Regions from separate parts of the Alteromonas sp. AWJ4_197 genome, predicted to be linked through region 3. Evidence: predicted binding sites of a transcription regulator. Region 3 holds the regulator's gene; each other region holds the start of a gene.
The links. Region 3 encodes sigma-54, which starts transcription at its own class of promoters, with help from an activator protein. Its sites were predicted from a motif close to GTTGGCACGNNNNTNGNNT; they were not measured.
Positions count from the first base shown of each region.

Region 1: the regulator sigma-54 is predicted to act here: its motif matches at 1,547-1,565, upstream of ACXAGC_RS01455 (BON domain-containing protein).
Region 2: the regulator sigma-54 is predicted to act here: its motif matches at 5,106-5,124, upstream of ACXAGC_RS05585 (DUF2726 domain-containing protein).
Region 4: the regulator sigma-54 is predicted to act here: its motif matches at 1,088-1,106, upstream of flgA (flagellar basal body P-ring formation chaperone FlgA).

Region 1 covers NZ_JBSWWW010000001.1:324,139-331,541, reverse strand. Annotated here, with positions in the region: gene ACXAGC_RS01460 (siderophore-interacting protein) at 1-607, opposite strand, end outside; gene ACXAGC_RS01455 (BON domain-containing protein) at 949-1,509, opposite strand; gene ACXAGC_RS01450 (hypothetical protein) at 1,811-2,938, shown strand; gene ACXAGC_RS01445 (MauE/DoxX family redox-associated membrane protein) at 2,930-3,661, opposite strand; gene ACXAGC_RS01440 (Rho termination factor N-terminal domain-containing protein) at 3,873-4,136, shown strand; gene ACXAGC_RS01435 (Gfo/Idh/MocA family protein) at 4,133-5,236, opposite strand; gene ACXAGC_RS01430 (methyl-accepting chemotaxis protein) at 5,456-6,772, shown strand; gene ACXAGC_RS01425 (efflux RND transporter permease subunit) at 7,032-7,403, shown strand, end outside.
Region 2 covers NZ_JBSWWW010000002.1:493,522-500,924, forward strand. Annotated here, with positions in the region: gene gltB (glutamate synthase large subunit) at 1-3,057, shown strand, start outside; gene ACXAGC_RS05575 (FAD-dependent oxidoreductase) at 3,075-4,490, shown strand; gene ACXAGC_RS05580 (hypothetical protein) at 4,680-5,039, shown strand; gene ACXAGC_RS05585 (DUF2726 domain-containing protein) at 5,203-5,790, shown strand; gene ACXAGC_RS05590 (5'-methylthioadenosine/adenosylhomocysteine nucleosidase) at 5,951-6,646, shown strand; gene ACXAGC_RS05595 (cobalamin biosynthesis protein CobD/CbiB) at 6,661-7,403, shown strand, end outside.
Region 3 covers NZ_JBSWWW010000006.1:111,070-118,472, reverse strand. Annotated here, with positions in the region: gene ACXAGC_RS14380 (helix-turn-helix domain-containing protein) at 101-856, opposite strand; gene ACXAGC_RS14375 (hypothetical protein) at 970-1,311, shown strand; gene ACXAGC_RS14370 (DUF2145 domain-containing protein) at 1,308-2,081, shown strand; gene yiaA (inner membrane protein YiaA) at 2,100-2,492, shown strand; gene ACXAGC_RS14360 (substrate-binding periplasmic protein) at 2,510-3,253, opposite strand; gene ACXAGC_RS14355 (HPr family phosphocarrier protein) at 3,307-3,579, opposite strand; gene rapZ (RNase adapter RapZ) at 3,579-4,424, opposite strand; gene ptsN (PTS IIA-like nitrogen regulatory protein PtsN) at 4,471-4,914, opposite strand; gene hpf (ribosome hibernation promoting factor) at 4,923-5,210, opposite strand; gene ACXAGC_RS14335 (RNA polymerase factor sigma-54) at 5,243-6,727, opposite strand; gene lptB (LPS export ABC transporter ATP-binding protein) at 6,823-7,403, opposite strand, start outside.
Region 4 covers NZ_JBSWWW010000005.1:114,144-121,546, reverse strand. Annotated here, with positions in the region: gene ACXAGC_RS12210 (CheR family methyltransferase) at 1-128, opposite strand, end outside; gene ACXAGC_RS12205 (chemotaxis protein CheV) at 148-1,068, opposite strand; gene flgA (flagellar basal body P-ring formation chaperone FlgA) at 1,234-1,968, shown strand; gene flgM (flagellar biosynthesis anti-sigma factor FlgM) at 2,062-2,397, shown strand; gene flgN (flagellar protein FlgN) at 2,408-2,839, shown strand; gene ACXAGC_RS12185 (LPP20 family lipoprotein) at 2,918-3,394, opposite strand; gene ACXAGC_RS12180 (flagellar assembly protein T N-terminal domain-containing protein) at 3,629-4,804, shown strand; tRNA gene ACXAGC_RS12175 (tRNA-Arg) at 4,890-4,964, shown strand; gene smrA (DNA endonuclease SmrA) at 5,004-5,591, shown strand; gene purL (phosphoribosylformylglycinamidine synthase) at 6,553-7,403, opposite strand, start outside.

The DNA.
Region 1 (7,403 bases), on a different contig from region 3:
CCGGTGTACCCGGAAGCCAGCTCAGTGCTGCCACTTCATCTGCAAGACTGTTTGCACCGGTTACCCAAATTACGTTTACGCCGGCAGGTTTCTCCAGAGGTTGGATATCATCTGCGGTGGTAACCTTGATGACGGCATAACCCTGTGTTTGCGGCTCCAGTTTTTCCAGGTAGGTAGAAATGGCCGGAAGGGATGTCATATCGCCGGCGAATAATACCCAGTCGAAGCTGTCTGCCAGACCTTTGGAGCTGCCCGGTCCGCCTACACAAATTTGATCACCGGGTGCTGCACTTTTTGCCCAGTGTGAAGCCGGGCCGCTTGCAACGCCTTCACCATGCAGCGCCATGTCGATATCCATAGTGCCGTTGCTGCGATCCAGTTGACGGATGGTATACGTGCGAAGCTGCGCATCTTGTAAGGACGCCGGTGGCACTGACAAGGGATTACCATCAAAATCAAAAAGTAACTTAACGTATGCTGTTGTATCGATATCGGGATAAGCTTTCAGGGCATCGCCGGTCACGGTGATACGGCGCATGTGAGGAGTAATTGCAATGTTGTCTTTTACTGTGAGACAGGCGGGTTGTCTTGGCTGTCTTTTTTCCATACTTATTTTCTCTTCTATTAATTCACCACCATTTTAAATGAGAACAATTCTTAAAGACAACGCATTGTTACGAATGGTGGGTATCTGTATAACCGATAAAATAGAATGAAAAAAAAGCCGGAACACAAAGGTTCCGGCAAAAGACATTTAGGAATACACATGGAAACAAAACAATGAAAGCACTCTGTTGTTTTGTGATTTTAAATATAGGACTGACTGCTGCTTTATTCGACATGAAAAACTATATCTGCGTAGTATTCCCGATACCAAAAAAAGCTCCCGCCAAATGGCGGGAGAAAATCAGAGGTTTTGGTTAGGCCGGGAAAGGCCTGGAGGGGAGATTAACTGTCAACAGACAGTTCACTTTTAACGTCAACAACGTCATCAGTGTTCTTTGCAATGGCTATGATCAAATCGCGCTCTGTGAGCGATTCAACCTTGCCGGTAAGGGTTACAATCCCTCGTAAAGCATGGACATCAATGTCGTCGCCTGACAGTCCGGATTCCAGCAAAAGTTGTGTGCGTATCAACGACACCATTTGCGCATCCCTGACTCCATGGAGCAAGGTGACAAGGTCACCCTCCAGTAATGCAGGCTTTACAACATCCAACTTGTTTTCAACTGATACTACGCCATCCAGTGACGCCGCAACTTCCTGTGCGAGTTCCCTGTTAACTTCACTGTTAACTTTGCCGGTTAAAATAACCTGTCCTTTGCTCACATCCGTGCGAATATCCATCGTATCGAATTGACCACTAAACAAGAGTGCCGCTTCTACCTTGCCTGCAATTGCATCATCCGTCGCAGATTGCGTTGGCGAGGCTGAAATCCCTTCAGCAAGAAGTGACGTTGAGAACACAGTCATGACTGTCATTGTCAAAGCGGGAATTATCCGTTTCATACTCTGTTCTCCTGTTCGTTGTCTGTTGCAAACAATAATGCCAGTGGCGTGCCAGATTATACTTTTGTACTAAATATGATGTTATTGCACTGGTTTTTAAGGTTTTTTTATGGTGTTTAATCCGGTGTGATAAAAAGGAGGAGAATCCGTGTGGGAAAATTTTACCTGCCAGTGTGTCTATATTTTCATACACAAACTTAGATAACTGACTATGGTTAGAGGAGGAAACAAGTTATTACTTTATCCCTTTCCTGTCATTCAGTAAGCTGTGTTAAACAGTTTGCTGCCACGGAACCGGTTGGTGAAAAAATACGGAATAATACTGACACTTGCTTTAGTCATCCTTGCCGGTGTTGTCTTCTTTTTAAAACCTGATAAACCGGCTAATAGCACTGCCCGGCTTCCACAAACAAAAGTGATAAACACGCCTGCGGAAGAGCCGCAACCTCCGGTCACAGCAGAACAAGATGAAAGCACTGAAAAGCCGGAGCCTGTATTTGATAGTTTTCCTTCCTGTACGCGGTTGAGTCCCGACGACTACACGCTGATTGAAAAGAAAATAGAAGCCTTTTATGCAGAAAACCTCAGTTCAGAGAGTGAGCAATCACGCCTGACTGCACTCATGATGACCAGCTCTGAGGGTGAGGCTGCGATGAATGCCTGGCAATCATTTTTGTCTGAATATCCCCGTAATACAGATGCACTTCGGGAAACATTGCGACTTTGCAGTATGAACGGTTCCCACTCAGTATGTAACCGTACGCTTGTGCGTCAGGCACAAGAGGGTGGCCGTGATGATGGTGAAACCTGGCTGAACCTTGTGTTATTTCATATAAAGCAGAATGATCATGAGGCTGTACTGGCATCCCTTGAAAATATGGTGCAGGCCAAAAGCTATTCTAATCATTATGCACGGTTCGTCTCCCTGGCGCTGGATTCCGTGATAGCTGAGCAGGTGGCATCTCTTGAAGGTGCAGTGATTTATGCGATGGGTAAATGGGCCGCCGGTACGTACAAATATAATCTGCTCAAAACATGGTGCGGGAGCAGGGCTGACGAGCCAGCTGTTGCCAGTGCATGCATTGCGGCTGCAAAAGATATGGTGTCAAGAGCGCCACTAGAGTTAGAAAAATTAATTGGTCATGATATAGAGCTCGATATTTATACGAAGCAGGGCAACATGGCGATGGTTGATGCTGTCAGAGAAGAAATGGAAGCTGATGCAACACCGGAGAATCCGCGTCTTGCGGATGCTCTGGATTTGATGATGCATGACCATGCACTGTTTTATACCTGGCTTAATGCATTGCAGCAATCCAGTGAAGAAGACGCTATTTCAGCCCTGATAAAAGAGGCCGCTGATAAATCTGCTGACCCCTCCTATCAACCTTGTCGCACAGAGTCAGGCCCGCCTTCTGCTTCAGAGTAAAATCATCAACAGTGCGCCGAAAATCATGAACAGATTTTCAGACAAGGATACAAAGCCTAAGGGCACGTTGCTGTCACCGCCAACACAAGCGCATTTCAATTCACGCTTGTCCACGTAAACGGCTTTATAAACTGAAACCGCGCCTACCGACCCCATGAAAAGTGAAATGGGGGCAATCAGCCACACTGGCAACATCGCAATCATGCCTATGCCGGCGAAAGCTTCCAGAAAGGGGTAGAGGTAGGCGTAGCGTAAGTGCTTCATCGCCAGTAAATCATAGGTGATAAACGAGTTAGTAAAGCTGAAGAGATCCCGTAACTTCTGTACTGCCAGTAAGGTCATGGAAAAGGCAATAAACAGCATAAGTGTACGAACACTGAAAAAGTGTGTCATCAGCAGGCTCTGTACGGCGAAAGCCAGTAATAATGCAACAGCAAAAATCACCAGAACCGGTGTGTAGGTTGTACCGGATTGCGGCGTGTCGCCTTTGCCGAAGTATGCCTGCAAATCATCATAGCCGCCAATACGCTGACCATCGATGAAGGTTTGCGGCGTGGTTTTTACATCATGCTTCTGCTTAAATTTATCGGTTTCTTCCCGCGAGGTCAGTTTGTGGTCTTCAATATGAAACCCTTCCCGCTCAAGTAAATCTTTTGAGCGCAGGCCGAAAGGACAAATATGCTTGTCTGTAACCATGCGATAGAGCTGTGCAACTTTTGCCATGTATCCTCCCTTGTTCAATGAGCAGTTTTCAAAAGGCGATCCGGTCGGGATTCAGTACTGCTACGCAGCATCACCGTATTTTGATCCGTAAAGATGCGTGACAGGTCTTGTCAGTCCGGGATTAAACCAGTGAGCAAGTCTTCGGGTATCAACGAGTGATGTATGCAAATGAGGTATGTGTGCCGGAAACTTATATGTTGAGGATAAATTGATGACAAAAAATCACGGTAGCCAGATTAAAGACGACGAACAGTACGAAGCGCTTAGGGATAAAGGCTTCAGCAAAGAAAAGGCTGCAAGAATTTCTAATGCACAGGCCAATGACAGCCTGCATCCGTCTGAGAAAGGTGGCACAAGCAAAAAATATGAAGACCGGACGAAGAAAGACCTGTACGGGCAGGCTAAAAAAATTGGAATCAGTGGCCGCTCCCGGATGAATAAAGCAGAACTTATAGACGCTCTGCGCAAACATTAGTCCAGAAGCACTTGCTCTCCTGTCTCAGCGGACTCAAATATGGCGTTGATGATCTTCACATCACGCAATGCATCCCCGGCCGTAACCAATGCGGGGCCGGTGCCCAGAATTGCCCTGGCATCATTGTCCATTTGCAGTGTTTGTTGCATGGCACTTATCGGAGGTAAGGTTTCACCATTACTGGCCGTACCCGTAACGCCTGAGTAACTTTGCATAGGTTTGAGCTGATACCAGCCCTCCTTGCAGTTTGCTTTGAAATAATTGAAGCCCCGCACAACACTGGCACCACAGTCAGCTTGGGTACCATCGGCAAATTCCATGGTGAAAATGGTGGTTTCGTCCACTTCTTTGAATATGTCAGGATGAGACTTTTCGTGATACCCGCTCACCGCTACAGGTTCTTTGCCGCTGATGAATCGGGTGCCATTAATGGCATACACCCCCATATCGTATAGCGCACCACCACCCATAGCTTTCTGCATTCGCCAGTTGCTTGCTTCACGGCCGGAACCTGCGTAGCCCGCATAACTTTCAAAACCGGTGAAAGCACCAAACGGCTGTCGTAAATGATACTCCGCAAAATGACGGGTATTCGGTTCATGCTGCATGCGATACCCGATAGAAAGCATCACTTTGTTGCGGCTGCAGGCATCAATCACAGCCTGACATTCGGCCTCATCCATAGCAAAAGGCTTTTCACACCACACATGCTTGCCAGTGTTGGCAGCCATAACGGAGAAATCTTTATGCGTACCCGTGGGGGTGACCACATAAATCACGTCGATGTCATCGTTATTGGCAATGTCATTCATTGTCCCGTAGGTATACGTATTCTTATCAGGGATACCATACTTTGACTGCCACTCTGGTATCTTCTCCGGACTGCCGGTAATAATACCCCGTAGTTCACAGTGGCGGGTGGCCTGCAGCGCCGGGGCAAGCAGACGGGTGCTGTAGTTACCCAATCCCAGCAGGGCAACACCCACTTTGTCTTTCGAAGGGCGGGGTAAAGCAAGCGCAGAGGAAACCGGCACTGCTGATGCGATGAGCAAACCGGAACTGGCGAGCTTGACGAACTGGCGACGGTGGAGTGTAGACATGATTGCCCTGTTGTTTGATTTTTGCCCGTTTTTAGCCTAGCTATTATTAAGTGCTTTTTCAATGTCCTGAAACTGACATATAAAAATGGTTAATTTTATAAATCAAGAAATTAGACCACTCTGCCGATAAAGATCACGTAAATTTATATTTACTGCTAATCACGGGATTAAAGACACGTGTGGCAGTCATAAACTCATTAACGACTGGAAATAAATTTTATGTTTAATCGTCACCTCGTCAAAGAAAACGAAGCGCTTCGGGAAGAACTGAACATGCTTAAACAGGTTCGTGAAAGTCTTCGTGATGAGATGATTTTCGTGAGACTGGATCACGCGGGTCGCATTGAAAAAGTGAACCGCCTGTTCGAAGAAGAGTTAGGCTACCGCGGGTCAGAAGTGGAAGGTAAACATTTTCTCGATTTTGTTCCGTCTATTGCGAAAGGCACAGATTATTACAAGAAACTGCATCAGGCGATGGAAAGTAATCATCATTACAGCGGGGCCATTGAGTATACCCGAAAAAATGGTGAGGAAGCCTGGCTTCGCGGCGTGATGCAGCCCATTTTAGATAATAACGGCAGAGTGCATCACTTCTCCGTTAACCTGAACGATCTCACCAGAACGATTACCATGTCAAAAGAGCATGAAGACTTAGTCGAGGCATTACATAAATCCACGGCGGTAATCGAATTTGACTTAACCGGTCACATCTTAGAGGCGAATGCCGCTTTCCTCGGGGCGGTGAAATACGGCCTTAAAGACATTAAAGGTAAGCATCACCGTATGTTTTGTACTGATGAAGAAGCGAATTCAGAAGGTTACAAACAATTCTGGGCTAAGCTGGCCCGCGGTGAGTTCGTGGCCGGACGTTTTCATCGTGTAGATGCTCACGGCAATACATTGTGGCTGGAAGCAACGTATAACCCGATTCACGATACCCACGGCCGTTTGTATAAAGTGGTGAAGTTTGCCACAGAAATAACAGCTCAGGTTCAGCAGGAACAAGCGGTAGCGAATGCCGCTGATATCGCCTATCACACCTCTAACAATACCGATGCTGTTGCCCGCAAAGGTAAAGACGTAATCAATAAAGTGCTGGAAGAAATGTCCACGCTGTCAGAGCAAATGGACAAGGCGAAAGAGGGGATCCACGCACTGGACTCTCAGTCCCAGCAAATCGCAACTATTATCAGCAGTATCAGTGCTATTGCGGATCAAACTAATCTGCTGGCACTGAACGCTGCTATTGAGGCGGCCCGTGCGGGTGATCAGGGACGTGGCTTCGCCGTTGTTGCTGATGAAGTGCGTCAGTTGGCTTCCCGTACGTCTGAAGCCACGGAAGAAATTGTGAACGTAGTGAAACACAACCAGACACTGGCTGCAGATGCCGTAGAACTGGTGAATAAAGGTGATGAACGTGCACAAACAGGACTGGCTTTCGCAGAAGAGGCCGGTGCGGTCATTGATGAAATCCAGGAAGGTGCCCGTGCCGTTGTGGATGCCGTCGGTCAGTTTGCCAATCACCTGACAAAATAACCTCACTCTGTTTGCTTTACTAAGAGCGCAGCCCGCACATTAGCCGGCTGCTTTTTTTTGTCCCTGTATTACCGGCAGCGTTGTAATCCCGCTGCCTCATTCTCCTGTCTTGTCCAATTATATTCCGACCTGTTCCGGACGTCCGGTGGGCCCTCCGGCCAGCTTCCATATCTGAGTGACCACTTTCCGGCGCAAGCAATAGTTGCAATATAAGAAAATATTTATATAATGAAATTCTTATGTTTGTTTTGGTGATCCTGTGAAAAAGCTGTCAGCACGTTTTCTTAATTTTTCTGTCAATCATGCTCTGTGGGTTTATGCGCTTGTCGGGCTGATCACATTAGCGGCTGCTGCCATGATCCCGTACCTTCAGGTCGATACCGATCCTGAAAACATGCTGCCTGCCAGTCATCCTCAAAGAGCTTTTCACAATCAGGTAAAGCAAGATTTCGCGATGCATGATGCCATTGTAGTGGGCGTAGTACCGCAAAATGAAGAGAGTATTTACACACCGAAAACACTGGCAGAAATTAAACAGGTTACCGGCGCAATACTGGCTATTGACGGGGTCATTAATGCGGATCTTATGTCCTTATCCACCGTGGATAACATCACTCAGGCCGGCCCCGGA
Region 2 (7,403 bases), on a different contig from region 3:
CAAGTGGTGAAGGTTCTGGCCAAAGATGGTCAGGAAGCAGTGGGCTCTATGGGTGACGATACCCCGATGGCCGTTCTGTCTTCGAAGTCCCGTACTGTTTATGACTACTTCCGTCAGCAGTTTGCACAGGTTACTAACCCGCCAATCGATCCGCTGCGTGAGAATCACGTCATGTCGCTGGCTACCTGTATCGGTCGTGAGCAGAACGTATTCAGCGAAACTTCGGGTTACGCCGACCGCGTATTGTTCTCATCGCCGGTGCTGGTTTATACCGACCTGAAGCAGTTGCGTGAGTTTAATCCGGATAACTACTATTCAGAGAAAGTTGACCTGCAATATAAACAGGAAGAGGGCTTGCGTAAGGCCATCGAACGTATCTGTAACGAAGTGGAATATCTGGTTAAACAGAAGCGTGCTGCATTCGTTATTCTGTCAGACCGCAACATCAAGAAAGACAGACTGACCATTCCTGCCGCTATGGCGACCGGTGCGGTGCATCGTCGTCTGGTTGAAAAAGCACTGCGTTGCGACGCAAACGTTGTGGTTGAAACTGCTTCAGCCCGTGACCCGCATCACTTTGCTGTACTCATTGGCCTGGGTGCAACGGCTGTTTATCCGTTCCTTGCCTATGAAACCATTGAGCAACTGTGCGAAAAAGGCGAGCTGACCTGCTCTGTAACAGACGCAGTATTGAATTACCGTAAAGGTATCAATAAAGGCCTGTATAAAATCATGTCAAAGATGGGTATCAGCACCGTGGCCAGCTACCGCTGCTCCAAGCTGTTTGAAGCCATCGGTATCAACAAAGATGTGGTTAACCTTTGCTTTAACGGCGTACCTTCACGTATTCAGGGTGCCGGCTTTGAAGATTTCGAACAGGATGCGATTAACCTTAACCGCATTGCCTGGCTGAAGCGTAAGCCTCTGTCTCACGGTGGTCTGCTGAAATATGTTCACGGCGGCGAGTATCACGCCTACAACCCGGATGTGGTGAAATCACTGCAAACTGCAGTGGTTTCCGGTGAATACAGCGATTATCAGGTTTATGCAAAACACGTCAATGAGCGCGCACCAGCACACTTCCGTGACTTGCTGAAACTGAATTCGCCCAATGAAGCCATTGATATCAGCGAAGTCGAAGGGGCGGAAAAACTGTTCCCCCGTTTCGATACCGCAGCGATGTCTATCGGTGCATTGAGCCCTGAAGCCCACGAAGCGCTTGCCATTGCAATGAACCGCTTAGGTGGCCAGTCGAACTCTGGTGAAGGTGGCGAACACCCTTCCCGCTTTGGCACAGAAAAGAACTCTAAAATTAAGCAGGTGGCTTCCGGCCGCTTCGGTGTAACCCCGCACTATCTGGTTAACGCAAATGTTATCCAGATCAAAGTGGCACAGGGTGCAAAACCGGGCGAAGGTGGTCAGTTGCCGGGTGACAAGGTTAACAAGTACATTGCGCAACTGCGTTTCTCTGTACCTGGTGTAACCCTGATTTCACCACCACCTCATCACGATATTTACTCTATCGAAGATTTGGCTCAGCTTATTTTTGACCTTAAGCAGGTTAACCCTACCGCCCTGATTTCAGTGAAACTGGTATCAGAGCCGGGCGTAGGCACTATCGCTACCGGTGTAGCGAAAGCGTATGCTGACCTCATTACCATTTCCGGTTATGACGGTGGTACAGGTGCAAGCCCGCTGACGTCTGTTAAGTACGCCGGCAGCCCCTTCGAGCTGGGTCTGGCGGAAACACAACAGGCACTGATTGAAAACGGTCTGCGTCACAAAGTACGTGTACAAACCGACGGTGGTCTGAAAACCGGTCTGGACGTTATCAAAGCAGCCTGTATGGGTGCTGAAAGCTTCGGTTTCGGTACTGGCCCGATGGTCGCGTTAGGCTGTAAATACTTGCGAATTTGTCACCTGAACAACTGTGCGACAGGTGTTGCAACTCAGGATCAAAAGCTGCGTGAAGAACACTTCATCGGCTTGCCTGAGATGGTAATGAACTACTTTAAGTTCATTGCTCAGGAAGTGCGGGAACTTATGGCCGCAATGGGCGTACGGAAGTTCGATGAACTGGTAGGCCGCACTGATCTGTTGAAAGTTATCGACGGCATTTCAGCGAAACAAAACAAACTGGATCTGTCACCACTGCTGGCAACCCCGGTTGAAGGCGAGCATACCCGTCTGTTCTGTTCAGAAACCACTAACCAGCCGCTGGATAAAGGTGAGCTGAATGCGAAGATTCTGGACGATGCCCGAAACGCTGTGCGTGAAGGCAAAGGTATCCGTCTAAGCTACCCAATCCGCAACACTGACCGTTCAGTGGGCGCCATGTTGTCTGGTGAAATCGCCAAACATCACGGAAACCATGATATGGAAGATGTGCCGGTTGAAATACAGTTTACCGGTACTGCGGGCCAGAGCTTCGGCGTATGGAACGCAGGTGGTCTGCACATGCGTATTGAAGGTGATGCCAACGATTACGTGGGTAAAGGTATGACTGGCGGTAAGCTGGTTATCTATCCGCCTAAGAACATCAGTTTCGATGCACATAACAGTGCCATCATGGGTAACACCTGTCTGTACGGTGCTACCGGCGGTAAACTGTTTGCTGCCGGCCGTGCCGGTGAACGTTTCGGTGTGCGTAACTCAGGCGTAACCGCCGTGGTTGAAGGTATCGGTGACAACGGTTGTGAATACATGACCGGTGGTATTGTTGCTGTACTGGGCCCGGTTGGCGTTAACTTTGGTGCCGGTATGACAGGTGGCTTCGCTTACCTGTACGACGAAAACGGTGACCTTGATAACCGCGTTAACCCTGAACTGGTTGAAATCATGGATATTGGCGACAAGGCCATTCTGTCAGAGCACTTACGTGGTCTGATTAACCAGCACTATGAAGAAACAGGCAGTGAACACTCATTGTCATTGCTGACGAACTTTGCTGAGTCGGTAAAACGCTTTAAGTTAATTAAGCCGAAAACCAGTGACGTTAAAAACCTGTTGGGCCATATCAGCCGTTCGAGTGACGAGCTGCGGATCCAGGCGCAATAAGAGAGGTAGGTGAAGTAATGGCTAAAAATGTATACCAATTTGTTGACGTTGAACGGATTGACCCGCCGAAAAAACCTATCATGGTGCGTAAGGGTGAGTTCGCTGAAATTTATCAACCGTTAACGCAATCACAAACCGAAGGCCAGGCAGACCGCTGCCTGGACTGCGGTAACCCTTATTGCGAGTGGAAGTGTCCGGTTCACAACTACATTCCGCAGTGGCTGAGTCTTGCGAATGAAGGTCGTATTATTGAAGCGGCAGAACTTTCTCATAAAACGAACAGCTTGCCGGAAGTTTGCGGCCGTGTCTGTCCGCAGGACCGTTTATGTGAAGGTGCCTGTACGCTGAATGACGAGTTCGGCGCTGTGACTATCGGTAGTATTGAAAAATACATCACCGACACCGCCTTCGAAATGGGCTGGCGTCCGGATATGTCTGACGTAGTCTGGACAGACAAGAAAGTCGCTATCGTGGGTGCCGGTCCTGCAGGTCTTGCCTGTGCAGATATTCTGGTACGTAACGGTGTGAAGCCGGTTGTTTTCGACAAGTACGAAGAAATCGGCGGCCTGTTAACCTTCGGTATTCCTTCGTTCAAGCTGGAAAAAGACGTAATTAAACGTCGTCGTGAAATTTTCACCGAAATGGGTGTGGAGTTCAGACTCAATACTGAAATCGGTAAAGATATCGACTTCCAGGCGCTGCTTGATGAATACGATTCAGTGTTCCTCGGTATGGGTACGTACAAGTCCATGCAAGGCGGATTCGACAATGAGCACGTTGAAGGCGTTTTCGATGCCCTGCCGTTCCTGATTGCGAATACTAACCGTGTAATGGGGCTGGAAAAAGATCCTGCTGATTTTGTCGACATGAAAGACAAAACCGTTGTTGTGCTGGGTGGTGGTGATACCACTATGGACTGCGTACGTACGTCTATCCGTCAGGGCGCAAAACGCGTAATTTGTGCTTATCGCCGTGATGAAGAAAGCATGCCCGGTTCACGCAAGGAAGTACAGAACGCGAAAGAAGAAGGTGTGGAATTCGTCTTCAATGTACAACCGCTGGATATCGCGCTGACCGGTGAAGGCACTGCAGCCGGTGTTAAACTGGTTAAAACTGAAATGGGTCCGCCGGACATCAACGGTCGTCGTCGTCCTGTTGAGGTGGAAGGTTCAGAGCACGTGCTTGAAGCGGATGCGGTCATCATCGCCTTCGGTTTCCAGCCAAGCCCTGCCAGCTGGTTTGCTGACTACGGTATTATCCTGGATGAAAAGGGTCGTGTTATCGCCCCTGCCGGTGGTAAGTACGCTTATCAGACTGCTAACCCGAAAATCTTCGCCGGTGGCGATATGGTTCGGGGCAGTGATCTGGTTGTAACCGCCATTGACGAAGGCCGTAAAGCGGCCGACGGCATCATGGATTACCTCGGCGTTTAATACGGCTCAAAGCAAAAAAACGAAAGCCACGGGATGAGAATTCCGTGGCTTTTTTCGTTTCTGAAGATCAACCGCCGATACTTGAGTGTGTGCCGGTATACCTATGCTTTATTGCCGGTTAAGGGGTTCTTGCCTATAGTTTTACTCATCTGTTAAGCATCCATTCCGCTTAATAAAGGGAGAGTAAAAATGAACAAAAAGACGTGCAGTATGATTGCAGCGACTCTGCTGTGTACGGCTTCGTTATCTGTGGCTGCAGCGCCTGACACATCCGCCTGTCCGGCAGACTTTCACACGCTGACCATGCCGGATGACGCAAAGCAATGTCAGGTTTTCGACAGCGGACTGCCTGCCACGCTGGTGTTTTATTCCGCGACACCACAGCAAACACTCATCGACTACTACACGGCACAGTATCCCGGTATGCAGGTCGCAGCAACAGTACAGGGCAGAACGTTACTCACTGCAGCTAACGACAGTGTGCGGGTTATCATTTCCCCTGATCACGAAGGTTCTCAGGTAGATATGATGATTGTTAAGGCCAACTGAGACCTGTCAGCCTCTTCCCAGCTCCTCTGTGCCGGACGCTCTCCCGACCTTGCAAATTTTTAGCGGTCTGGCACTTCCTTTGCAAAATCCAGCTTGTTGACTAATTCACGACACAAAACGTCACTTTTTTGACGTATGTGATTTTGCTTTCGCGGGGATCAATATGGAACTGGCTATAATTTTAATGATGTTACTGATTGTGGTGGCTCTGGGCGCCATGAAATTGTCGGACAGCGGTGTAAGCTTTCCTTTTCGCAGTAAACCTCAGCTGTTCACACCGGTAGAACATAATTTTCTGAAACTGATTGAGCAGGCGGTGGGCCGTGAATTCCGCATCGTCTGCAGGGTACGCCTGAGCGATGTACTGGCAGTAAGAGCTAAAGCCAGTAAAAAACAAGGCTCCAGCGCCATGTCACGGGCGTCGTCAAAGCAACTGGATTACGTATTATGTGACCGCGACGACATGACGCCTGTTATGGCTATCGACCTTGTTTATAACGATGGCAAGAACAAATACAAATCCCAGCGCGACTTTTTTGTCAGCGGCGCGCTGGATGCAGCAGGATTGCCTCATGTGCGCATTAAGGTGAAAACCGGTTATACCACTGAAGAGATCCGCGAATGTATCGAAAGCAAGCTGGTGCCTTACCGCCGCAAACAGCAACGTATTGCGCAGGCGCCGACGCTTAACCCTGCACCGAATAAACGCCCGACACGTCCGGTGCGTTCAAGCCGGGCAGCGGCTGCTTAATTTACCTTTTACTCTCCGGGTCGGTATTCTCCCCAAGGTACCGACCCATTTTCCCCTAATTTCTGTCAGTTTCTTCACTTTCATATTACCATTAACAATCATGACTTAACGGACCCGCGCACACCCAGTTCGCCGGGCGGTACATCGACGGAACATATTTATGAAAATCGGTATTCTTGGCGCAATGGATCAGGAAATTGCACTGTTACAGGCATCTCTGACAGATTGTGAAACCCGACAGTGGAAACATCTGACCTTTTACACCGGCACCCTGCATGGCGCTGAAGTCGTGCTGGTAAAATGCGGTATTGGTAAAGTTGCTTCAGCCCTTGCCACAACAGCACTTATCGAGCAATACACGCCTGATTATGTTGTTAATACCGGTTCAGCCGGCGGCTTCGATCCGGCGCTGAATATCGGTGATGTGGTCGTCGGCAGTGCAGTGAAATATCACGATGTGGATATTACCCATTTTGGTTATGAACTTGGGCAATGTGCCGGTATGCCGCCACAATACGACTGCGATCCCCGGCTTGTTGAAGCTGCTACCGCCGCGGCACAGGACATCACCCATATCCAGAACACCACTGGCATGATTTGTACCGGCGATTCCTTTGTCGGTTCAGATGAAGCGGCACAGAAAATTAAAGACACTTTTCCGGCAATGAAGGCCTGTGAAATGGAAGGCGCAGCCATCGGACAAACCTGTTTTATGCTGGAAACACCGTTTCTGGTGATCCGTTCTTTGTCTGATATCGCCGGCAAGACATCATCAGTGTCCTTCGAGGCATATCTGGAAACCGCAGCGAAGCACTCTGCTGAACTGGTTATGGGAATGATTGCCCGTCTGGCCTGAGCATAGTGTTAAGCATGGACGCCCTGCTCCACAGCCCCTTATTACAAAATCTCGCCCTGCTGTTGGTGGTTATCGCCATCGACAGCCTTTGGCGCTGGCCTCCCAAATACCACCCGTTAACCGTATTCCGCCTGCTGGCGGCCGGGATGGCGACAAAAGTAAAACCCAAATCCACTGACAGCCCTTCCCAACACCGGATATCCGGCGCACTGGGTGCCATTGTACTTATCGTGCCTTTCACTGTGCTTACCGGTTTGCTGGTTACCATGGCTGAATATCCGCTGTTTTTCGAAGCAGTCATTTTGCTCTGCGTCATGGACTTCGCTCAGGTGAGATGGCACTACAATGCTGTCGTCACCGCCCTTGGCAGAGAAAAGAAAGTCCTTGCCAGAGAAATGGTGTCCCACTTCGTCGCCCGCGACTGTGCTCGTCTGTCAGATATCGGTATTGCTAAAGCTGCCATGGAAAGTTTACTGCTCAGGTTCTGCTACCAGTTTTGCGGTGTGGTTTTTTGGTTTCTGATTGCCGGTCCGGTGGCAGCACTGCTGTATCGTCTGCTGCTCTTATTCAGCTGGCAGTGGCACTGGCGAAACCCCGGCTTCTACTGGTTTGCCCTGCCCGTTCGCAGGGTCACCCGGCTGCTCTCGCTGGTCCCTGCATTTACCGGTGCAATATTACTGGCACTGTCAACACATCCGGTTGCCGGATTTAAAGCGCTCTCACAGGCAAGATCCAGAGACAGCACCTCACTGCTGCT
Region 3 (7,403 bases):
TACCTTACCCTCCGGAAACTGTCATCGGGAAAGCGGCGTATATCTGCCTGCGAATCGCCACAAACCGTCCGTTTGCGCAAATTGTGAGCATCGGGTCGATTTATTGCTGCTGCGCTTCGCTTTGCTCTCTGCGCATCTTTTCAAACAGGGAGGGTTCCCAGGGACGCATCGCCAGCAACATACCAATATGCGTTCGTTCTGAAACCGGTAAAGATGAGTCAGCATCGTTTAATTCTGCCGCTTCCGTTGACAGTTGCTTCAGGCGCTTTTCAATGATCCGGATGGATTCCTCTGAATAGCGGCCACGGATGTATAACCTGAACAGCCAGGGTTCACCCCGCTTCGGCGCCATGAACTTCACCATAACTTCCTGTTCCATAAACTGTGCTAACGGTCCTCCCGGGATCCAGCGGAAATTCTGGCCAATTCGCAGACGGTAGCGGTTGCCGGGTAAAAGTTCTATCAGCCTGAGTTTATCGAGCTTTGCCAGCAGCCTGACACCTTCCAAAGGGTCTATCGCATAATGCCCGGTGATATCGTCAAACTGCCATCCGTCCCTTACCAGCACGGCCATAAGCAAAAGCTTCGGGTTAGCCAGTAACTCTTTTTCCTGTTCTTCAGTTAACTGGGACAGGGCGGGCTGTTCCCGTTCGCTGAGTTGGAACAGTTCACTGAGGGTCAGGTCCATCACATCGCAAATTTGTGCCAGTCTCTCCAGAGTAAAGGCTTCCTGTGCAAAACATCTTTTAATGCTTGCCTCACTCAGGTCAAGGCGCTCCGCCAGAGATTTATAAGTAAAACCCCGCTGCTTCAAACAGCGCTTCAGGGTACCGATGAGTTGCTTAATCTGCTGCATAGTATTAATAAGTGATACTTTTGGTGTTGAAATAGTCTACATCAATTATTTGAGTTTATTAATGTTCTTCTCCGGACTACTGTGAATACACAGTCACTACTGAGGAACTGGAAATGAAACATGGATTGATATCAGGTTTAGCAATACTGACACTGAGTTGCGGCGTAATGGCCGACGATTCAATACAACACAGCGGTCAGGCAAGTAAACACAGTGTGCTTGCAGCAACGGAAAGTGTGCAAACAACAGCATCAGTGGCCAGCGCGGTATCGGTTGCACCGGTCGTGTTAAGTGTGGGAGTGGCAGTGATTGCGGCAGATTCAGCGCACTCCGTTCACCATAGCATTGAGAAAAGCAATAAACCTTTACCGGTGACAAAACGGGTGATTACTGCAGACCCGGCACCTAATGTGGTGATAAACCAGACTATCGTGACACAGGGGAAAGCTCAATGAGGTCCGCGATAGCAATGCTTGCATGTCTGGCGTTGCCTGTATTTGCCGGCAGTCAGGAAGAAGCACCCCGCCGGTATGCGCCGGAGGCGATTATAAAGTTTGCAAAGCAAACTGAGCATTACCTGGCTGAGCAGGGAGCCTATGCGGCCATTATTGCGCGGGTTGGACGGGCACCTGAAGACTTGCCTGAAGGTATTTCATTTACCCATACGGCAATTGCACTGTATTCCGATATTACGCTGGATGACGGCACGGTAGAGCAGGGGTATGCAATACACAATTTATATCAGCTGGCAGATAAGCCGGGTACAAGCGTACTGAAAACGGATTATCCGGTGGATTTCTTTTGGGGAGCAACGGAGTTAAAAACCGGCATAATTATTCCCGATTGGGAAGTGCAGCAGAAAATCGTTGCCTTGTATGCGCAGGACAAAGCGAAATTGCTGCACGAACCGGCCTATTCCGTTATTGCGAGTCCGTTTACGGAAGGAAAGCAAAATTGCACTGAGTACACCCTTGATGTGCTGAATGCTGCTATTTACGACACCACTGACAGTCATCGCCTTAAAAACAATACGCAGGCATGGTTTAAAGCACAGCCGGTGAAGGTTAACAAAATGAAGTTGCGGCTAGGCAGTTGGGTGAGCAGCGGCGTGTCGTTAAGCGACCATCCGGGCGCGATACAAACCGCTACGTTCACCACTATTGCTAATTATCTGGAAAACAATCAACTGGTGGCACATCAAACCGTGCTGTATGCCAGTCACTGATACAAAACGGAGATCATCATGAACGCAAATAAACCTACGAAAGCCTTTTTTATTGCTTCTGTTATTGCACTGCTGACAGGATTTGCCGCTTACATAACCGGACTCCTGAATGCCGATATGCCACTCAATGAAAAAGGCTACTACTTTGCTGTATTTCTGTTTGGACTGTTTGCTGCTGTGTCTGTTCAAAAAACAGTGCGGGACAAAATGGAAGGCATACAGACAACGAAAATATATCTGATGTTGTGCTGGTTTGGCCTTGGTGCTGCTATTGCACTGTTAGTGATTGGTCTGGTAAACGCCAACCTGTTGCTGAGTGAAAAAGGATTCTATGGAATGGCATTCGTCCTGAGTTTGTTTGCCGCGATAACGGTGCAAAAAAATGTCAGGGATAATACGGCAGCAGAATAAGGTGTGAGGTTGAAGGCTCAGCTCGCAGGATCCGGGTCTTTAACATAGCCAGACAGGACGTGATTGAATTTATCGATGAAGCCCGGGTCCACAGATTGTTTACTGAACATGAAGTGGACGTCCTGCACGTTCACGGGATTATCACTGATTTCCAGTTCGAGATGCAGCAGTTCAGCATTAAAGCTAATCACTCTGATATCGTCCAGCACCAAATCGACACGGCCTCTGTTCAGAAACTGTAACCGCCGGTTAATGGAATCCAGATGAATAAGCTGCGCGCTGTACTGCTCAGTGACTGTTTCATTAAACCAGTCGCCATACCATCCGCCGGTATTTAACGCCAGGGTTTTGCCTTCCCTTAGTAAGGTTTCAAGAGATTTGCCGGCATATTCGTCATGATGGGAAGGATGAAAGGCAAAGCTGATGGTTTCTTTGCGGTAAGGAACAGAAAAATAGTTTTTCAGTGCTCTCGCCGGTGTGAAAGCTGCACCTGTAACTACATCAATTTGCCCCAGTTCTATTTGCTGAGTGACCCGTCTTTCAGGCAGGATCTGGCTTTCCAGTGCATAATCCAGCTTGCCTAAAACCGACTTCAACAATTGGTAGTCTTCACCGGCCGGCTCATTATTGTCTGTTATGTACAGATAAGGAGGCCAGGCCGTACCACCGGTTATCAGACTTTTTCTGTGCTCAGCACACCATACTGAGCTTTGAGAAGCCATCACTGTCAAAAAGATGATTAAACTGATGAAACGTTTCAACGGGATTGCCTTTAAGCCTTCGCCGGCACTGCACACTCAGTGGTGTGCCGGCGCTATTCATCTTCGTTAAATCTGCCTGCAATTAATGCCTCGACGGCATCCATTGCAGCTTCAGCATCCGGACCTTCAGAGATCACAGTAACCTGTTCCCCCTGATGACTTTCCATCATCATCAGTCCCAGCACACTATTGGCATTAGCCTGCTTATCGCCTTTTTGTAAAATAACTTCGGCATCAAACTGATTCGCCAGTTGCACCAACTGCGTTGCAGCTCTGGCATGCAGGCCCAGTTTATTAACAATAGTCAGAGATTTCTCTATGCGCATTATTTACTTTGCTCCCTGTGGCGGATCTGGACATCAGGATGAGATTCCCGGAAGTTTTTCGCCAGTGATTCCGCTACATAAACTGAACGGTGCTGTCCGCCTGTACATCCGATAGCGACTGTCACATAACTGCGGTTGTTCCGTTCAAGGTGTGGCAACCAGGTCGTGATGAGGTTCTGAATCTGCCAGATAAATTTGGTCACTATAGGCTGGGAACTGAGGAAAACCTGAACCGGTGTATCCAGGCCTGTCAGGTGTTTTAAATCCGGCTCCCAGTGAGGGTTTGGCAGAAAACGGGCGTCAAACACATAGTCTGCATCTTTGGGAATACCGTGTTTAAAGCCGAATGATTCAAATACCAGAACAAGTCGTGAGCTTTTCTTACCGAGGATACGCTCGCGGATTAATTCTGCCAGCTGGTGGATGCTCAGAGAGTCGGTATCAATATTCAAATCCGCTCTTTCCGCTACAGGCGCCAGCAGTTCACGTTCTGTCTGGATGGCATCTGACAATGACTTATTCAGTTTGGCCAGCGGATGTAACCGCCGGGTTTCGCTGAACCGGCGCACCAGCATATCGTCACTTGCGTCAATATATACGATGGTGACAGTCCATGACTCCGGCAGGTAGTCGAGAATTTCAACCAGCTCAGAAGGCTCTTTAGGCAAGTTTCTGACATCAATACTCACAGCTACCTGCTCGTATTCATCGGCGACAGTGTGTGTCAGGGCTGGTAACAGATTAACCGGAATATTATCGACGCAGTAGTACCCCAGATCCTCAAGGGCACGAAGTGCTACTGATTTTCCTGAACCGGAACGTCCGCTGATGATGATTAACTTCACGCCGTTTCTCCTGAAGTCACGTGTTGTCGGTGCGTATTACACTAAGTTACTGTAATGCGCGAATAATATCATCACTTGTCTGAGCTTTGCGGATAGTTTTTATGGTTTCTTTATCGCTGAGTTTTCCGGCAACCATGGCCAGAGTTTGTAAATGTCCTTCGGTTTGTTCCTGAGGGACAAGCAGAGTAAAGAAAATATCCACAGGTTTGTTGTCGATAGCATCAAAATCGATGGCGGGTGTGCTGGTAACTACGATGGCGATGACATTTTCCAGTCCGGCCAGGCGACCGTGGGGGAGGGCAATGCCGTTACCTATACCTGTGCTGCCCATTCGCTCACGGGCCAGCAGGCTACTTAACACGGTGGCTTCATCAACATCGGGGTTATTTTTAGCTGCAATCCCGCTGATGATTTCGAGAATGCGTTTTTTGCTATTGCACTGGACCGCACACTCGGTGCGGTCCAGGCTGACTATGGCTTGTATATCCATGAATTCAATTAGTGCTTTTTAAGCTTTTCCTTGTGTTTCAGGACCTGCCTGTCGAGCTTATCGACCATGCTGTCAATGGCAGCATACATGTCCTGATTTTCGGAAGAGGCGAAGACTTCCGCGCCGCTAAGATGAACCGTTGCTTCTGCTTTTTGGCTAAGCTTTTCAACATTTAAAATAACGTGCACATTTGATATGTGGTCAAAATGACGTTCCAGTTTGCTGAACTTAGTATCGACATAATTACGCAAAGAATCAGTGATCTCAATGTGATGACCAGAAAGGTTGATTTGCATATTTCGTCTTCCTTATTTTGAGCAGCCTTAAGTTAGATAAGGCTTTTGCGTTGGTTAGACGGCGGGATCGACAAGGATTCCCGGTACTTTGCTATTGTTCGCCGGGCAACCATAATGCCTTGATCGGCCAACAACGAAGCAATCTTGCTGTCACTCAGTGGCTTGCTTGGCTTTTCAGCGGCAACCAGCTTCTTAATCAGGGCGCGAATCGCTGTAGATGAACACTCACCACCTGATTCAGTGGCAACGTGGCTGGAGAAGAAATACTTCAACTCGAAAATACCACGGGGCGTGTGCATGTACTTCTGCGTTGTTACCCTGGAAATAGTAGATTCGTGCATATCTACCATTTCTGCGACATCATTCAGCACCATTGGTTTCATCATTTCAGGGCCATGCTCAAAAAAGCCCATCTGTTGCTGAACAATACAATTTGCTACTTTCAGCAGCGTATCGTTCCGGCTCTCAAGGCTCTTAATAAACCATTTTGCTTCCTGCATGTGAGAGCGGATAAATTGTGAATCACTGCTGTTTCTTGCTTTACGGCTCATTGCAGCATACTGCTGATTAACACTGAGCTTAGGCAGGCTGTCGGGGTTTAATTCTACAACCCAACGGCCATTTTTCTTCGCAACCGATACATCCGGAATGACATATTCGGGTTCTTTCGTAATTAATGCACTGCCCGGACGGGGATTAAGCGTTTGCAGCAAACGCATCGCTTCCCGTAACTGATCTTCTTTCAGGCGGGTTTTACGCATTAACGTACGGTAATCTTTACTGCCTAACAGATCGGAATGCTCTCTGAGCAGTAGTTTGGCTTCTTCCAGCCACGGTGTTTCCGGTGCAAATTGCGCCAGCTGAACTAACAAGCACTCCTGCGGTGTGCGGGAGCCGGAACCGAGAGGATCAAAAAGCTGAATACGTTTAAGTACGCACTCAACTTCATCTTCTTCAACGGGCTCTTCCATATCTTCACTGTTAACGCTTTGCAAAATGTCGTCAACGGTAACCGTGAGATAGCCGGACTCATCAATAGAATCGATGATCGCCAGTGCGATGGCGCGGTCTGTGTCAGAAAAAGGTGTCAGACGCATTTGCCACAGCAGATGGTCCTGAATATTTTCGGTGGTTTCACCCTGAAAGATTTGTTCATCGTCGCCACCGGAAGGGCCGGGCGCGGGTGCAGAAGACGCAGAAATGTACTCATCCCAGGTACTGTCGATGGGCAGCTCGTCCGGTAAATCATTCTTTTCCAGTGCTTCACCGGTATCCATACTGTCAGAAGATGAGGCTGATGCAGACTCTTGCATGCTGTCATCATTATCGATGTTATTTTTCTCAATTACATCGTTGTCGGAGCTGTCGTCGACTTCCAGCAAAGGATTAGAGTCGAGGGCTTCCTGAATTTCTTGTTGTAAGTCCAGCGTAGACAACTGCAATAGCTTGATCGCCTGCTGAAGCTGAGGCGTCATTGTCAGTTGTTGGCTAAATTTTAACTGTAAAGATGGTTTCATCTACGTCTTATATAAACTCTAAAAAGGACATCCGGTTGTAGCGGTGTGAGTGCCGGTGGCGAAATCTCCGCTAAATGCTCATCCCGATATCTTAACTATAGCCTGAATTGCTCACCAAGGTATACATCACGAACTTTTTGATTACTTAATACCTGTTCTGCGGTGCCCTGAGCAATCAGTTCTCCATGACTGACGATATAGGCCTCTTCACACACATCAAGGGTTTCCCTGACATTGTGGTCGGTGATGAGGATACCGATACCTCTGTCCCGTAAGTGCTGAATGATCTTCTTTATATCATTAACCGAAATCGGGTCAACTCCGGCGAAGGGTTCATCGAGCAAAATAAATTGCGGATTGGCTGCCAGTGCGCGGGCAATTTCAACCCGGCGGCGTTCGCCACCCGACAAACTCATACCTGTACTATTACGTATATGGTTAATATTAAATTCATCAAGTAGTGCATCCGCTTCCTGTTCACGTTGATGACTTTTTAAGTCTTTACGCGTCTGTAATATCGCCATGATGTTTTCATGTACGGTCAGCTTGCGGAAAATGGATGCCTCCTGGGGTAAATAGCCAATTCCCCGGCGGGCACGTTCGTGCATTGGCTGGTGCGTCAGCTCCTGCTCATCAATGAGGATTTTGCCTTTGTCCAGCGGCACAAGACCGACAA
Region 4 (7,403 bases), on a different contig from region 3:
TACATCAAAGACGACAAGCGGCTACGGACAAGATATTGCTTGTTGTCGCCTAATGAAATGCCACACTGTTGCTGCAGAAAAGTTCCGAATTGACGGTAACTGTCGGCAGACACTTCTTTATTTTTCAAGCTTCCCTGGCCTCGTCAATCAATTAGACAACCATTTACCTACAGCAGTAGCAAGTTCATCAGGATGGAATTTTGCAATGAAATCATCGGCACCGACTTTTTGCACCATCGCCTGATTGAATACCCCGCTTAATGACGTGTGAAGAACCACTTTTAATTTCTGCAATTCGGGGGTGTTTTTAATTTCAGCCGTCAGTGTGTATCCGTCCATTTCCGGCATTTCTATATCGGAAACCAGTACGCCCACTTTATCTGTAACGTCGCCGGTTTCAGCAGCAATCTCTTTGAGACGGTTCAATGCTTCCAGGCCATTCTTAGCCAGCTCCATTTTCAGTCCCAGTGCCGTCAGCGCTTTTTTCACCTGACTGCGGGCAACAGAAGAATCATCGGCAATGAATATAATCTTATCTTCCTGAGCAGTGGTATCCAGCCCGGCGATAACATCTTTACTAACCTCGGCTTTGAGGGGAGAAATTTCGTTAAGAATTTTTTCTACGTCCAGAATTTCCACCAGCTCTTTATCCACTTCCGTAACGGCAGTAAGATAACTGGCGCGACCCGTCCCCTGCGGCGGTGGCATAATGGCATCCCAGTTCGTATTGATAATGCGTTCAACCGCGCCAACCAGAAAGCCCTGTACTGAGCGGTTGTACTCTGCAATAACGATAAACGCTGTTTCGAGGTTTTCAATCCGTCTGCCGCCTGTTGCCATGCTCAGGTCGATGACAGAAATGGTTTGCCCGCGGATATGCGCAATTCCCCGTACCAGTGAATTCAATTTAGGCATTGCTGTCAATGGCGGGCACTGCAGTACCTCCCGCACTTTGAACACGTTAATACCAAAGCGCTGACGGCCGTTGAGTCTGAACAACAGTAGCTCCAGCCTATTCTGCCCCACTAACTGCGTGCGCTGGTTAACGGAATCAAGAATGCCTGACATACATCACCTCTAATTTAAATTGGGCACGAACATTGCGTTTCACCATATCACTTAATGTTTAAAAACAGAATCGCCAAAAAAGTGACACTTTAACCATTACGAATCTAAAGGTTCTGCTTTTAATCATAGTCAAAATACAATGAACTGAACACGAAAAAAGTCATCATGCAGAAAAAGTTATCGAAATTATTGCAGAAATCTTTAAGCAGGCCGCTGATGGTTATGTTGCTGATGATGCTAAACATAGCCAGTATTCCGGCATTTGCCCAATCTTCAGCGCAGATGCGGGAAAAAATTAAGCAGGAAGCTCAGGCTTATCTGTTAAGCGCTATTGGGGACGCTCACGGCGACGATAATATTCAGGTAAGTATTGTGCCAGTTGATGACCGCATTCAGATCCCAGCCTGCCATACGCCTTTTCAGTATCACGCAGACAGCAGCGCCCTCACCCAGTCCTATATTTCAGTAAGAGTGAGTTGCGGCAACAATGACTGGTATCTGTTTACCAACGCACGGGTTGTGCGGACCCGCACGGTGGTGGTGACCTCCGGTCTTATCAGTCCTGGCACAGTGCTGACATCAGCAAACCTGAAGCTGGCTGAAGTAGACATTAACCAGTTACGGCACACCAGTTATATGTCGCAAAAGGAGCTTATCGGCGCGAGAATGAAAAGACGGGTCCGTGACGGCCAGCCTGTACAGGCAAATATGCTATGCTTTGTCTGTAAAGGTGATCGCATCACCATCCGTGCTCAGGCCGCGGGAATGCAGGTGAAAACGGCCGGCATCGCTAGACAGGACGGGGTAATAGGCGATAGTATTCAGGTAGTTAACGCATCGTCGAAAAAGACGCTTATCGCTGAAGTTGCCAGCACGCAAACAGTGGTTGTGAATTTATAGCCTCAAACAGTAAAAAACACTGAAAAAAGGTTAAAGATGCGCCAGTTCAGGCCGATAACGTGTATGAGGTGTTATTGGTAGTGGAAAAAATTTATGGCAATCAACAATGTTAACAATGGAACCCCTAAGGCGCCCATTGACAATGCAAAGCTGAATAATCAGCAGGCACAGACACAAACGGCGCAGCAACAGGAAGCTGCGGCGAAAAATACACAGACAACGGCTCCGCGCCAGGACTCTGTCTCACTGACTCAGTCTGCCCAGCAGTTAAGTCAGGTACAGAAGAAAGGCACTGAGGCGCCGGTCAATCAGGAAAAGGTCGACAAACTGAAGAAAGCCATTCAAAGTGGTGAGTATAAAATCGACCCGGATTCCCTGGCGCAGAAAATCGCACGGTTAGAAGCGCAGGTTTTTGGCATTAAATCGTAGAGAGTAATTTATGTCGCAGTCACTGGTACAGGCACTGGAGCAACAGATCGCAAACTTAACGCATCTGGCGACTTTGCTTGAACAGGAATTGCACCTGATCAGCTCCCGGGATGCTGAGGCATTGATGAATCTGCTCAAGGATAAAGAGCAAACCCTCGATACCATTCAGCAAAGTGATATTGCTATCAGTAAGCAATACACTGCACTTACAGCGGAAAAAACAGCGCCAGACGATGTTACCGCCTTGATTGCCCAGGCCAAAAAGCTTCTCGAAGAGTGTCAGTACCGTACATCAGTTAATCAAAAAGCCGTTGAACAGGGTCAGCTCAGGTTGACCCACCTGCGTAATTTAATGCTGGAAGTCCGCGCCAAAGAATCTCTGACCTACGATAAAAGCGGAAAGCCGAAAGGCTCCGGACTAGGCAGAGGCGTGAGCGCCTGATAACAGTGACAAGTACCAAAAAGCCCGTGAAAACGGGCTTTTTTGCTTTTTGCAGAAGACCGGAGCCAGTAAACCGGCTCAGTAATAAGTAACGTCTCTAATCCTTTTAGGCTTAGCGGTTGTCAGGTAAATATCGTACACCTTACGCATGTCCAGCTCTAACTCAGTAGCGTAAGTATCCTCGCCCACCGGATAACTTTTTATCACCCTCGCGCCGCGGATCACGCCTTCAACAGATGCTTTTAATTGTGAATCCTGCATCACCATGTTCGCCACCGACTGAGAACCATTCAGTCGCTGACCGTATACCTGCTCAGCCAGTTCGCGGTAGGCATCCAGCTTTGATGCTTTCATTGCCATCAGGGAGCGGTCATTTTCCGTCTGACCCATTTGCTGCGCAACCGGTGCATATCCTATCGCTGTCAGCACGGGGTAACTTTCCGGCTCCACCACTTCCCACTCAACATGCTTATCAATAAGCCCTGAGCAACCACCCAGCAGTAATACCAGACTGACGCCTGTCGCTCTTGCTGATCGCAGGATAATAGATTGCATAACCCACCTGTAGTTCTTAATCAGTTTGCTGAATGTCGCTGAACACCATTGTTCTGCATCCACAGCAGATTGTTTCTGTTACCCGTTTCCAGCAATAACCGTGCCCTGATGTTCTGCGCCATTTTTCAGACGCAATTTCAGGAACGTTTTTTGCTCTTGTCTTTGCACATAAAGCCGGAAACGCTGCTTTGCCAGCGGTTCCGCTTCATTTTAAATATGATTGCGGTGATAAAGATGACTCGAATTGACAATTTGCTCCGGCCAGCGGGGATTAAACTGTTTCTTACAGGGCTATTTTTATTACTGTCGTGGCAAACTTCTGCCGCCTGGTATGAAGCCAGAGGACAGGCACTCATCCAGGGCGGAGATAAAATTGCCGCCAAAGCAAAGGCCACCGAAGAGGCGATCAGACAGGCAATGATTTTTGCCGGCGCTTCTGTGCAAAGTGTTCAGATGCTGACCAACGGACTGTTGCAGGAAGACAGGCTTCAAATTAGTGCCAGCGGAGAAGTGAACAACCTTGAGCTTATTGATGAGAAATGGCACAGCGATTATGTAACAGTAACCATACGGGCAGATATTTTTCCGCAAACCGCTACTTGCAGTGTTGCTGACTTTCAAAAAACCCTGGTCACCACCTGGTTTCCTATCGAACACAGGGCGCAGGCACAGGACGGACAAATCCACGATTTATCCGAACAGGCACCCAGACACCTCCAGCAATTATTTAAAGCCCGCTCTGAATTAACTTCTCTGGCTCAGATAGTGCCCTACACTGTCAGATGGAACCGCGCTAATGTGCTGGCTCAGGCACCTGACCTGGCCCGTCAGAGCCGCTCACAATACATTCTGGCAGCAACCATTACAGATTTGAGTATGCTGCGTCCCGCTCACTCTTCACTGGCATTCTGGAAGAGTGATGATGCATTGCGTCAGTTTTCCCTCGATGTATCTCTGGTAGACGGTATGAACGGTGCCGTACTCATGCAGAAAAATTATGCTACCGAAGCCGTGTGGGAATTCGATCAGTTCTCACAGATTGATGTCAGCAGCTATCGGTTCTGGCAAAGTGAATACGGCAAAGCCGTCAACCGGTTGTTTACCGGCGTGGTTGAAGATATTGATGATATGCTCACCTGTCAGCCTGCTACCGGCCGGGTACTGGCCGTCAGAGGCGATGTCTTGCAGGTATCCATTGGCCGGAGTCATGGTATTCAACCCGGTGACGAACTCACCGTCTATAAAACCAGCCAGGTGCGCGATCCGCAGGGTATGACATTTTTGCAATATAACCTTTATCCCGTGAAAGTGCGGGTAACCAGCGCATCCGTTGACAGCGCTACGGTTGAAGCGGTTGACGGGGGAATTCTTGCCAATATCCAGCCCAATGATTTTGTAGCCAGACGATAGAAAACACGGTAAATCAGAGAATTGCGGGTTCAACTTCCATTCAGGATAGCTATAATAGCGGTTCTCCGGCAGTTCCGGACCGGATGTCCCTATAGTTTAATGGATAAAACAAGGCCCTCCTAAGGCTTAGATGTTGGTTCGATTCCAGCTAGGGACGCCATAGCGTTAAGCGACATATTCTTTGTGTTCGAGGTCAGCCATGCACCACCAGTTCGACGATGATGATTTACGTTCTTTCATGGAAGAGATGGGCGATGTACAACGGATAACTACAGACGACAAAGTATTCAATCACGACGCACAGGACAGCCTTGCGAAAAAGGCCAAAAGAGCCGCACTGGCCAAAGATAATCCGGACATATTCAATCCCCTCAGTATGGAAAACGTGAAACCCGTCAAACCCGACGATTTCATTGCTTTTCAACAACCCGGCATTCAGGACGGCGTGTTTAAGAACTTACGGCTGGGTAAGTATGAACTTGAACAGCGTATATCCCTTAAAAACCTGACCCTCGCTGAATCCAGAGACTTACTTTACAAGCAACTCAAAAACGCCCATGAACGGGGCACACGCGCTCTGCTTGTTCAGCATGGCAAAGGCGAAAACAGTAAACCGCTTCCGGCAATGAAAAAAAGCTACGTAAACCACTGGCTCGCCGAACTGGATTTCGTCATCGCGTGGCATACCGCACAACCCGGTCATGGCGGTTTCGGCGCAACTTATGTATTGCTGAAAAAACATCCGCAACAAAAGTTAATAAACCGCGAAAAAAATAGAAAAAGATAAAGTGGAAAAATTGCGATAATGATCTATGTTTAAAGACCGGCCGTTAAATGATATATGTGGCGGTTTTGAGATGTGTTTCAGGTGTTGCGTTTGCACCGAAAATCATTCTTGAGTTTACGAAATTGACTACACCAGAAGTTTTTGAAGACAGTACTAACCCACTCCGCAATGCGAAGAGAGCACTGTTAACTGACCCTGCGACTAAACAGCAATCAGATTGATTGCGAGCGCTTTTCGCTCACTTTTAATTCTGCGGAACTTGCGGAAGAACTGAATACAGCGGTCAGAATCATAAACAAGACTGCGACAGCGACACCGGTTAAACCGAACCCCTTACCAGAACGATACATATTCGTCTCTTATTATCTAACGTTAACTGCGGATCCCTAACGATCCTAACCAAACAACCCGCTTCCGTTGCTACCTTTTATAAGTCTTCCTGACACGCCTAATGTAAAACAGTGTTTTACAGATCACAAGAGATCGGTTCAAAAATTTGACACTGAAACAACTTATTTTTGGCGCTCAGTATATGCAGACCACGTCCGGTTAAAATTGTTCCGGAAAATGTAAAAATTAATCAATTTCCGTAAATCTTTGTAACTGAGCAGGAATGGGTATGGAGATGCGGCTTCCGCAAACAGCGAGTGCGGCCGGTTTCGAAAACTGAAAAGGCTGAAGATGTCAGCTTCCGCAACCAGCGAGTGCGGAAGCGACTCAAGTGCTGAACAGGTTGACTAACCAGCGCTCGCACAAAAAAAGAGGGGCTGCGTTTTAAAAACCGTTTTGGCAGGATTTGAAACCTGAAAAGGCTGGAGATTGAAGATTTCGCAGAACGGATTCCGTTGCAAAAGTTAAAAACCGTCAGCCGCAGGGAAGCGGCTGCCGAGCCCCCAGGGATGGGTTTACGGCGTGTTTTTAACTTGCAACGGTCTCCGTTCGTCAGCGAAATCGAAAACTACTAGCCGACGAAAACGCGGGCGTTGCGGAAGATGCGCATCCACGCGCCGTCTTCCTGCCAGTCGTCCGGGCGCCAGGAGTTCGCTACAGTACGGAATACACGTTCCGGGTGAGGCATCATAATCGTTGCCCGACCATCAGCAGATGTCAGACCCGTGATACCCGCCGGAGAGCCGTTCGGGTTCGCAGGATAAGTATCTGCTACCTGACCGTAGTTGTTCACGTAACGCAGGGCTACCTGATTCGCGCTCTGTACCGCACTCAGTGCGTCAGCAGAGGCAAATTCCGCCTGACCTTCACCGTGAGATACCGCGATAGGCATCATTGAACCTTTCATGCCCTGCAGCAGCACAGAGTTTGACTCCATCACTTCGACCATGGCAACACGGGCTTCAAAACGCTCAGACACGTTAGTCACAAAGTGTGGCCAGTTTTCTGTGCCCGGAATCAGGGATTTCAGGTTAGACAACATCTGACAACCGTTACATACACCTAAGCTGAACGTATCGTCGCGGTCAAAGAAAGCTGCAAACTGGTCACGGGCCTGTGCATTGAACAGAATCGACTTCGCCCAACCTTCACCGGCACCCAGTACGTCACCGTAAGAGAAACCACCACAAGCCGCCAGGCCTTTAAAGTTGTTCAGAGATACACGGCCGCTCAGAACGTCACTCATGTGCACGTCGATAGCAGTGAAACCCGCGCGGGTAAATGCTGCAGCCATTTCCAGATGAGAGTTAACGCCCTGCTCACGCAGAATAGCCACTTCAGGTTTCACACCCTTAGCAATGAAAGGCGCAGCAACATCTTCAGTAACATCATAGCTCAGCTTCGCGCTCAGACCAGGATCTG